2 regions of the Desulfocurvus thunnarius genome follow, and region 1 is predicted to be linked to the other one. Evidence: predicted binding sites of a transcription regulator. Region 1 holds the regulator's gene; the other holds the start of a gene.

Region 1 (4,936 bases):
AGGGCGTCGAACTCGACGCCCTGCTCGCTGCGCCCCACAACGAGGACGATCCTCTCAATGCAGTCCATCTTGCCGTGAGGGATGGCCACGCCGTCCCCGATGCCCGTGGTGCCGAGCTTTTCGCGTTCCTTGAGCACCTTGAGGGCCGTGGCGGCGTCCAGGCCGGGGACATGGTCCCCGGCCGCGGCCACCAGTTCGGCCAGGACGGCGTTCTTGGTCCTGGCCGCGAGGGACGGCAGAATCAGCCCCTCTTCCAGCAGTTCACCAATGATCATGCGTTACATCCCCGGGTCGATGAGGCCGAAGTCTCCGTTCTTGCGGAGGTAGATGACGTTGATACGCTCGGTCTGCGCGTTCTGGAAAACCAGGAACTCGTAGCCCAGGCTCTCCAACTGCATGGCCGCCTCCTCGACGGACATGGGCTTGGGCTCGTAGGCGTCGGCCTCGGTAATGGTCGGCACGCGCTCGCCGCCGCCCTCGGCCTCGGCGAAGGACAGCACGTCCATGCGCACGGTGCCGCGCTGGCGGCGCTTGTCCTTGGCCTTCTCGCGGATCTTGCGCACCTGGGCGTCCATCTTGTCCAGCACCAGGTCGATGGTGCTGTACATGTCCTCGGACTCCTCGAAAGCCGAGAGGTTGTTGTCGTCCCAGGTGAGCACGACGTCCGCCTTCTGGCGGAACTTCTCCACGGACAGGTTGATTTGCAGGTCGGCGTTGTCGGTGCCGGCGTACTTGATCAACTTCTCGAACCGCGCGGTGGCGTACTTCTTGAGATGATCGGAGGGCTCGAAGTTCTTGAAGTTGAAATTGATCTGCATGGATCTCCTCCTGTCTTGGGTGACACGACGACACTGGTCTGGCGGGTTTTCGCCGATTCCAGTGTAGAAGGAAACCGGATCGAAATAAAGGGCTACCCGGCGCGCGATCAAAAAACCTGCTTGCGCTTGGAGGAAGAGCGGATGCCCAGGGCCGTGCGGTACTTGGCCACCGTGCGCCGGGCAATGTTGACCTTCAGGGTGTCCTTCAGGTGGTCGGCGATCTTCTCGTCGGACAGCGGATGGCGGGCATCCTCGCCGCCGATGAGCTGCTTGATGAGCGCCTTGACGGACTCCGAGCCCACCTGGGAGCCGTCGTCCATCTCCAGGGCGCTGTTGAAGAAAAACTTCAACTCGAACACGCCGTGGGGCGTGGCCACGTACTTGTTGGTGGTGATGCGGCTGATGGTCGATTCATGCATCTCGATGTCGTCGGCGATATCCTTGAGAATCAACGGCTTGAGCGCTGTGACCCCCTGGCGGAAAAAGCCGTTCTGGAAGCGCACGATGCTCTCGACCACCTTGTAGAGCGTGCGCTGGCGCTGGAACAGGCTCTTCATCAGCCAGACCGCCGAGCGCATCTTCTCCTGGACGTACTCCTTGTCCTTGGAATTCTTGGCCAACAGGCCGTCCATGTAGAAGGAGTTCAGTTGCAGGCGCGGCAGGCCCTCCTCGTTGAGCACGATGACGAAATCGCCGTCGTACTCGTAAACGTACACGTCGGGGCTGACGTACTGCGGCTCCCCGCCGCCGTAGCTGGCGCCGGGCATGGGGTCCAGGGTCTGGAGCAGGTCCAGGTATTCCTTGAGCTGTTCCAGGGTCAGGCGGAACTTGCGGGCCACGGGCTTGAAGCGGCCCTTCTCCAGGTCCTCCAGATGCTCGCTGACCAGCTCCTTCAAAATGGGGTCGTCGTACCCGAAGACCTCGATCTGCACCAGCAGGCATTCGCGCGGGTCGCGCGCGGCCACGCCCACGGGGTCCAGGCGCTGGATGCGCCGGATCACGTCCTCCACCTGGGCCGTGGCGGCCCCGGCCATGGCGGCGACCTCCTCGCAGGAGGCCTGGAGATAGCCGTGGGAGTCCAGGTTGCCGATGACGACCTCGCTGATGGCCACTTCGGCGGGGCTGAAATCCGAAAGGCAGATCTGCCATTCCAGATGGCTTTCCAGGGAGGGCTTGACCGACAGGCGCGCGTCGTAGGCCATGCCCTCCTCGGGCGTTTCGCTCTCGCGCATCAAAGCCTGGCGCGAGGAACTGGAGAATTCGCCCAGGTAGTTCTCCCAGTCCGCGTTGCGGGCCAGGTCGCGCTCCACGGCCTCGTCGCCCTGGGCGGGGCGCTCGCGCTCGGGCTCGGCGGCGGTCTCGAAGGCGTCCTTGCCGTCGCGGCCGGAAGTATCCTCGAAGGCCTCTTCGCCCTTCTCCTCGAGCAGGGGGTTTTCGAGCAACTCCTGCTGGACCACGTCCAGCAGCTCGAAACGGGAGAGCTGGAGCAGCTTGATGGCCTGCTGCAACTGGGGGGTCATCACCAGTTGCTGCGAAAGCTTCATTTGCTGTCTGAGTTCAAGTCCCATCGTTGCCCGTCGTGTTCAGGTGCTGCGGTGCCGTGTCGATCAGGGGTCCGCCCGTCGCGGCCCGGCCCGCGCGGCAAAAGTCCTCGCCCGGCAGGGCCCGTTCTGCGCGGCTCGGGCAGACCATGCCACAGAGCCCCAGGCCTTGCAACTCAAATGGCAAGGATTTTGTATGCGCGAGGAAGCGCAAGAAGCGCGCCAGATTAGAGACTGAAAGCCTCGCCGAGGTAGACTTGGCGCGCCTGGGGATTCTCGCAAATCTCCAGCGGCGTGCCCGAAAGGATGACCCGGCCCTCGTAGACCAGATAGGCCCGGTCGCAGATGCGCAGGGTCTCGCGGACGTTGTGGTCGGAAATGAGCACGCCGATGCCGCGCTCCTTGAGCCCGCGCACGATGCCCTGGATATCGTCCACCGCGATGGGGTCGATGCCCGCGAAGGGCTCGTCGAGCAGCATGAACTTGGGGTCCAGGATCAGGGCCCGGGCGATTTCCAGGCGGCGGCGCTCGCCGCCGGACAAGTGCATGGCCTTCTGCCCCGCCAGCTTGGCGATGCCCAGTTCGTCCAGCAGGGCGGAGGCCTTGGCGGCCTGCTCGCGGTGCGAAAGCTTCGTGTTTTCCAGGATGATTTCCAGGTTCTCGCGCACGGTCAGCTTGCGGAACACGGAGCTTTCCTGCGGCAGGTAGGACAGGCCCAGGCGCGCGCGCTCGTGCAGGGGCAGCCCCGCAAGTTGGGCGCCGTCCAGGGTCACTTCGCCGCCGTTGGGCTTGATGAGCCCCACGAGCATGTAGAAGGTCGTCGTCTTGCCCGCGCCGTTGGGCCCGAGCAGCCCGACCACCTCGCCCTGGGCCACGTCCAGGGCGATGTCGTGCACGACCTCGCGCTGGCCGTAGCGCTTGCACAGGCCGTCGGCCGCCAGCAGCGCCATTACTCTTCCTCCGGCGGGGTCATGAAGATGGCCTCCACCTGCCGCTGCGGCCCGCCCTCGACCTCGCTGCGGTTGTCCTTCAGATACAGGCGGATGATGCGTCCGGTGATCTGGTTGTCGCCGTCGGTGATTTTCGGCTCGCCCTCCATGACCAGCAGCCCGGTCTGCACGTGGTAGGTGGCCGTGGCGCAGGTGCCCAGGCGGCCTTCGCGCTCCAGGTGCACGTCGCCCTCGGCCACGATGCGCTCCACCTCGCCGGGCCCGGCGGGCTGGCCCGGCTCGGCGGCCTTCCTGGCCGCGCCCTCGGCCAGGTGCACCGTCAGCTTGCGCGAGCGGATGGTCATGTCCGGCCGCTGCACGAAGACCTGGCCCTCGAAAATGACCACCCGCCCGGCCTGCTCGTAGCGGACCTTCTCGGAGGTTATCTTCGTGGGCACCTGCTCGCCTTTGGCCTTCTCGGCGGCCGGGGCGGCGCCGGGCCCCAGGGCCAGCGCCAGCAGACACAGGGCGCACAGGGCGCGCGTGAGTCGCTTCACGGGGGTCACTCCTTTCCGTTGGCCTTCGTGGCGGCCTTGGCCGCAGGCTTCTTTGCGGACTTTTTCGTGGATTTCTTCACGGATTTCTTCGCGGGCTTGGCTGCGGCCTTCTTGGCGGGCGCGGCCGCGGAGGCGGCCCCCGCAGCAGGCACGGTCATGTTGAAAAACACGCTTTGCACCCCGCCGTCGGCGTCCACGTCGTTGGTGTCCAGGTGCAGCACCACCCGGGGCGCGTCCAGGGTCATGTCCGGCCGCTCCAGGCGCACGTCCCCGGTGAGCACGATGCGCCGTTCGGCGCTGGAATAGTCCAGCCGCGCGGCGCGGGCCCGGTTGGGGCCGGAAACGATGTCCACGTCGGGCCACAGGCTGGCGTTGCCGGACTCCTGGTCCACCTCGCCGCTGGTGGCGTTGACGGCGATCTCGCCGCCATCGTCCTTGAGGTAGTAGAGGATGCGCGGATTGTCCACCGCGACGATGCCCGTGTCCTGGGCGTAGTGCGCGGCGTCGGCCTTCATGCGCCACTCCGTGCGCCCCTCGGCCCCGCGCGACAGCTCCACCCCGTGCAGCGACACGTCCACGTCCACGTCGTCCAGCAGTGCCGCCGCCCGGGTCAGCATCTGGTGGCGCTGATAGAGCGACCAGCCGCCCACCGCCGCCAGCCCCGCCAGGGCCAGGAGCACCCAGGGCAGCCAGCGCCTCACCGCGACCGCCACAGGGCCCACTGGGCGTCCAGGTCGCCCCGGGCATCCAGGATGAAAGAGATGGCCTCGCGCACGGCGCCATGCCCGCCCGGACGCGTGCTGACCCAGGCCGCCATGTCCAGAATCTCCGGCTGGGCGTTGGCCACGGCCAGCGGCAGGCCCACCAGCCCCATGGGCCCGGCGTCCACCCAGTCGTCGCCCAGGTAGGCCACCTGGGCCCACTCCAGCCCGCGCGCCCGGCACATGCCTTCCAGCAGCGGCGCCTTGGCCAGATGCCCGGCGTGGTATTCCTCCACGCCCAGCTCGCGCACACGCGCGGCCACGGCCTTGGAGTCCAGCCCGGTGATCACGGCGATCTCCAGCCCGGCGGCCTGCGCGACCTTGATGCCC
Region 2 (4,936 bases), 1.1 Mb from region 1:
TTTTCAATTTCAATTAGGGTCGGCTCCGCGACGCCCGCCGGGGCGGCGCCTGCCGGACGACGTGTCGGCCCGTGCCCGAAGGCGGCCTTCGGAGGCGGGCCGGGGCGGCTTCCGCCGGACCGGGGGGAATCCGCATGAAAGTCGATACCAAGCTGTCCCTGATTCTGGGCCCGCTCGTGCTTGTGCCAGCGACCACCGCGCTGTTCCTCGCCTACCACGGGCACCTGGAGCAGCTCGAGCTGTTTTTGTGCCTGTTCATCATCCTCTTCGTCATCGGCCTCAAGCCGCTGGCCCACTCCCTGGGCAACGTCATTTTCATGGCCGACATCCGGGCCATGAACAACTTCTGCCTGCGCGTGAAGCAGGGCGACTACGACGCGGAATGGCCCCTGCCGCCCGAGGGTGAAGACGAGCACGAACTCATGCAGCTCAAGCGCAATTTCTACTGGATGGTCCATGCCATCGCCAGCCGCGAGGACTGGCTGCGCTGCCGCCTGAACGACACGGCCCAGAGCATGGAGAAATTCGAGCAGTTGTCCTTCCTGGACGGGCTGACGCGCATCTTCAACCGCCGTTTCTTCGAGATCCGCGTGCGCGAGATGGTCGCCCGGGCCCTGGAGCGCGGCGAGGTCTTCCACCTGATGATGATCGACTGCGACGGGTTCAAGGGCGTGAACGACACCCTGGGGCACCTGGCGGGCGACGACCTGCTGGTGCGCCTGGCGGAGATTCTGCGCCTGTCCACCCGCGAGGAGAAGGACACGCCCTTCCGCTACGGGGGCGACGAGTTCGGGGTGCTGGTGGCGGGAGTGTCGCGCAAGGGCGCGGTGGATCTGGCCGAACGCATCCGGCGCCGCTTCGCGGACCTGGGTATTCCCGGCACGTCCCTCAGCGTGGGGCTGGCCGAGGGGCCAGGGGCGCACCTGGGCGAGGTGGAGCACGTGGCCGACGAACTCAAGCGCGCCGCCGACGAGGCGCTGTACGCCGCAAAGCGCCAGGGCAAGGACCGCGTGATCGCCGCCTGGAACGAGGCCGCGCCCGGAGACGAGGCTCCGGCGGGCGCCGTGGCCGCCCTGGCCGGGGCGGACCCCGCCGCCTAGCGCCTGCGCTGGACGCCCGGCCCGGCCCCGAGCCCGGCGGCTTCGGCGGGGGAGCCTTCGGGGGCGGGTTCGGCCTCGCGGCGCTGGCGGGCCAGCTTCAGGTAGCGCCTGCGCATCTCGTCGAAGGATTCGCGGGTTTCGCGGCGCGCGGCGGGCGTCAGGAACGATGAGAGCTTCTTTTCCAGCACGTGGGGGTTGGTTTCGGTCTTGATGGCCGTCACGCCCTCGACGATGAGCTTGTGCACCAGGATTTCGCGCTCGGTCTTGCCGCGGATGTTCTCGGCGACGGGCGCCAGCACGAAGGTGCCGAGCAGGATGCCGTAGAGCGTGGAAATGAGCGCCACGGGGATGTACTTGAGGATTTCCCCGGTGTTGCCCAGGCCGAAGAGCAGGCCGATGAGGCCGATGACGCTGCCCGCCAGGCCGAAGGCCGGGGCGTAGGCCGCCATGGCCCGGAATACGCGCTCCTGCTGGTGGCGGCGGATCTTGAAGAAATGGATTTCCGTCATCAGGATGTCGCGGATGTCGTCCACGGCGTAGTTGTCGGCGACCATGTTCAGGGCTTCGCGCAGGAAGTTGAAGGTCGTGCGCTCTCCGGCGTGCTCCAGGCTTTGCAGCCCGTCCACCCGCGAGCGGATGGCCAGGTCCAGCAGCACGCCGATCACGTCGTCGGGGTTGGTGCCGCCGTGGCGGTAGGCGCCCCGGGCCACGAGGCAGGCCGTGCGGATGTGCCCCAGCGGATAGGACAGCAGGGTCGCGCCCACGGTGCCCGACACCACCACGAGCATGGCCTCCAGGTTCAGGTAGGCCGCCGCGTTCCCCGCCAGGGCGAAGGTGGCGATGAACACCGCGATGCACAAGGCGGCGCCGATGGCGTTGGAACGGCTCATTGCCCTTCTCCCTTGTAGTCGATGGGTGCGGGAGCCTCGGGCCGTTTCAGCTCGATCTCCACACGGCGGTTGCGCAGCCTGCTTTCCGGGGTCAGGTTGGGCGTGCGCGGTTTGTACATGGAATGCCCGGACACGGTGATCCGCCCGGGGTCCACGTGCCCGGCGTCCATGAGCACGCGGGCCACGTTCAGCGCCCGGGCCACGGACAGGTCCCAGTTGGTCGGATACTCGGGGGTGTGCACGGGGGTGTTGTCCGTGTGGCCGTGGACGTGCACGTCGTAGCTGGCCTTGGCCGCGATGGCCGCCACGGCGGCCAGGAAGCGCAGGCCCTCGGGCTGCACCCGGGCGTCGAAGCGGTCGAAGAGCATGGGTCCGTGCATGCTGATGCGCACGGTGTCTCCGTCCAGCTCCACATGCACGTCGGTCAGGGCCGATTCGGTAACCGCAGCGCTGACGGACTCGAAGAGCTTTTGCGGGCCCGTTTCGGGCAACAGGCCGGGCACATGGCGGTCGTACACCGGCACCTCGCCCTTGCGCGCGCCGACCTCGGAAATCCGGTCCACGTTCTCGAACTCCACATGCCCCCGGAACGCCTGGAGATAATCCATTTTCGCGCTGGCGTAGACGAACAGGACCGTGAACAGCACGAACATGGTCATCATCAGGTCCGCCCAGGGCACGGACCAGTGGACCTCGGGCACGTCGGTGTCGCCGCCGAAGATATCCTCCTCGTACAGCTTGATGCGTCGTGCGCGGGCCACGGCCTCGTCGCGGACGGGGCCGTCCGGCGCGGGCGTGGCGCCTTGCAGGGTCTGGTCGATGGCCATGCGGTCCTTCCTCCTGGGGCGGTCGCCCATGGAAAGCAAGGAACGTGCCTGCCGGGAGCCTGCGGGCTCCGGCCGGGGAGCGGGCCGCGAAACGGGCGGCCCGGGCCGCTTTTCGCGCCGGGGCGTGCGCGCGGGGCGGCGGCTGGCGCCTGTACGGGGCCGGAAGTGTCGGAAAGCCGACGCGCCCTCAGGGCGCGGGCGCGGCTTCCGCGTAGCAGTCCGCCGGGCCCTGGATTTCCGTCAGCAGGGCGTGGAAGGAGCCGACCACGACCTTGCTGGAGATGCGCACCGGGATGCGCCGCTCGTCGGCGGTGACCCAGATGTGCAGCGCGGCGCCGGGGCTTTTCTTGAAGATGCCGCCCACGTGGGACAGGTCCGGCTCCACGAGATAGCAGTCGAACACCCCGGCGGGCACCTCGATGGTCTCGCGGGCCAGCACCGTGGCCCGGCCGAGCACGCATTTGACCCCGTCGGTCACCGGGCGCAGCACCGTGGCACCGACCTCCAGGGGCATGATCCGGAAGGCGTAGAACACCGACAGGGGGTCGAAGGTGTCGGGGTAGACGCCGATGGGATCCTTGGGGCCGTTGGTCAGGTTGGAATACTGGGCCTTGAAGCGGTCCCAGTCGAAGCGCACGGTGATGTCGCGCTCGTAGGAGCCCTCGCGCTGCTCCTTCAGGTAGAGCAGCGAGCGGTTCAGCCCGGTGTCGGTGAAGGCGTCCACCCGGTCGCGGACCTTGTAGAAGAAATCGACGAATTCGGTCGTTTGGGCCCGCATGCGGAAGTGCAGGGCGGGCTCGCCGTCCACATCGGCCACGGGCAGGACCTCGATGGACGATTCCCCGGCGGTCAGGGCGGCCCAGCGCAGCGTGTAGACCAGGCGCTCGCCCGGGCAAAAGGGCAGGCCCTCCAGAGCCGGGGCGGGCGCGGCCCACGCGGCGGCCACGGCCAGCACGGCCAGGAGACGGACCAGGGCGCGCGCGGCGCGGCGGGGGCGGAGCGGGAAGGGCATGGCCCATGATACATCAGGCCCGGCCCGGAGAAAAGGGGGCGCCGGGGGAGCGGCGGGCCGCTCCCCCGGCGCGGGGGTTGTTCGTATCGTCCCTGTGCCGTTATGCCTTGGCGATGGTGATGAAGTGTTCCTGCATGGCGATGGCGCCGCCCGCGGGGTCGATCTTGAACAGGCCGCCGACCATCATCTCCTGGTCGGCGATGCCCCGGGAGGAGCGGGACTCGGCGGGAATCTTGTGGCCGAATCCGTGGACCATGAAGGCCGCCTCGGGGTGGATGAAATCCGTGACCAGGGCCACGGACTGGGCCGAGTAGCCGCCGCCGGAGACGGTGATGGCGTCGCCGTCGGACAGGCCCAGGGCCTTGGCGCGGTCGGTGTGGATCCACACCGGGTTCACGGGCATCTGCTCGTTGAGCACGAAGTTGTTGACCGTGTGGCCCTGGGTGTGCAGCGCGCAGCGGCCGAAGGCGATGCGGAACTGGCCTTCGGGCGGGGCGGCCGGGGATTCGTAGGGCGCCAGCGAGGGCAGGCCCATGCCTTCGAGCTTCTGGCAGACGACCTCGATCTTGCCCGAGGGCGTGCCGAACTTGAGCTCGTCCCAGGTGCGGTACTTGGGCTTGTCGGACAGCCAGACTTCGCCGGTGGCGTCGAAGTCCTCGGGGGTGTAGCCCGTGCCTTCGAGCTGGTAGTTCCACATGTCGCGGGCCGTTTCGAAGGCCAGCTCGGGGCGGCCCAGGCGCTTGGCCAGCCCGCCGAGGATCTCCCATTCGGCCTTGGTGTCGTAGCGCGGCTCCACGGCACGGTCGCGGCGGAAGAAGTAGGTCTTCACGCCCTTCTTTGTGGCGATGGGCGACTCGCGCTCCAGGTAGGTGCTCAGAGGCAGGATCACGTCGGCGTGCCACGCGGTGTCGGACCAACTGAAGGTCGTGGACACCAGCAAATCCAGGTTCTCCCAGATTTTCTTCATCTTCGGCTGGTCGGGCATGGCGTGCAGCGGGTCGTGGCGATGCACGATGTAGGCCTTGATCGGGTAGGGATCACCGGTTTCGATGGCCTCGTAGGCCTTGTTGATCAGGCCCGGGCCCGCGTCGATGTGCTTGAGCTTCC

The links. Region 1 encodes sigma-54, which starts transcription at its own class of promoters, with help from an activator protein. Its sites were predicted from a motif close to CTGGCACGGNNNNTGCTT; they were not measured.
Region 2: the regulator sigma-54 is predicted to act here: its motif matches at 2,851-2,868, upstream of ACZ5KV_RS04055 (OmpA/MotB family protein).

The regions. Positions count from the first base shown of each region.
Region 1 is NZ_AP042411.1:3,447,902-3,452,837, reverse strand. Features, by position in the region: gene ACZ5KV_RS15295 (PTS sugar transporter subunit IIA) at 1-275, opposite strand, end outside; gene hpf (ribosome hibernation-promoting factor, HPF/YfiA family) at 279-818, opposite strand; gene rpoN (RNA polymerase factor sigma-54) at 926-2,386, opposite strand; gene lptB (LPS export ABC transporter ATP-binding protein) at 2,587-3,309, opposite strand; gene ACZ5KV_RS15275 (LptA/OstA family protein) at 3,309-3,845, opposite strand; gene lptC (LPS export ABC transporter periplasmic protein LptC) at 3,851-4,546, opposite strand; gene ACZ5KV_RS15265 (KdsC family phosphatase) at 4,543-4,936, opposite strand, start outside.
Region 2 is NZ_AP042411.1:933,647-938,582, reverse strand. Features, by position in the region: gene ACZ5KV_RS04065 (GGDEF domain-containing protein) at 135-1,100, shown strand; gene ACZ5KV_RS04060 (motility protein A) at 1,097-1,990, opposite strand; gene ACZ5KV_RS04055 (OmpA/MotB family protein) at 1,987-2,817, opposite strand; gene ACZ5KV_RS04050 (DUF3108 domain-containing protein) at 3,005-3,829, opposite strand; gene ACZ5KV_RS04045 (molybdopterin-dependent oxidoreductase) at 3,930-4,936, opposite strand, start outside.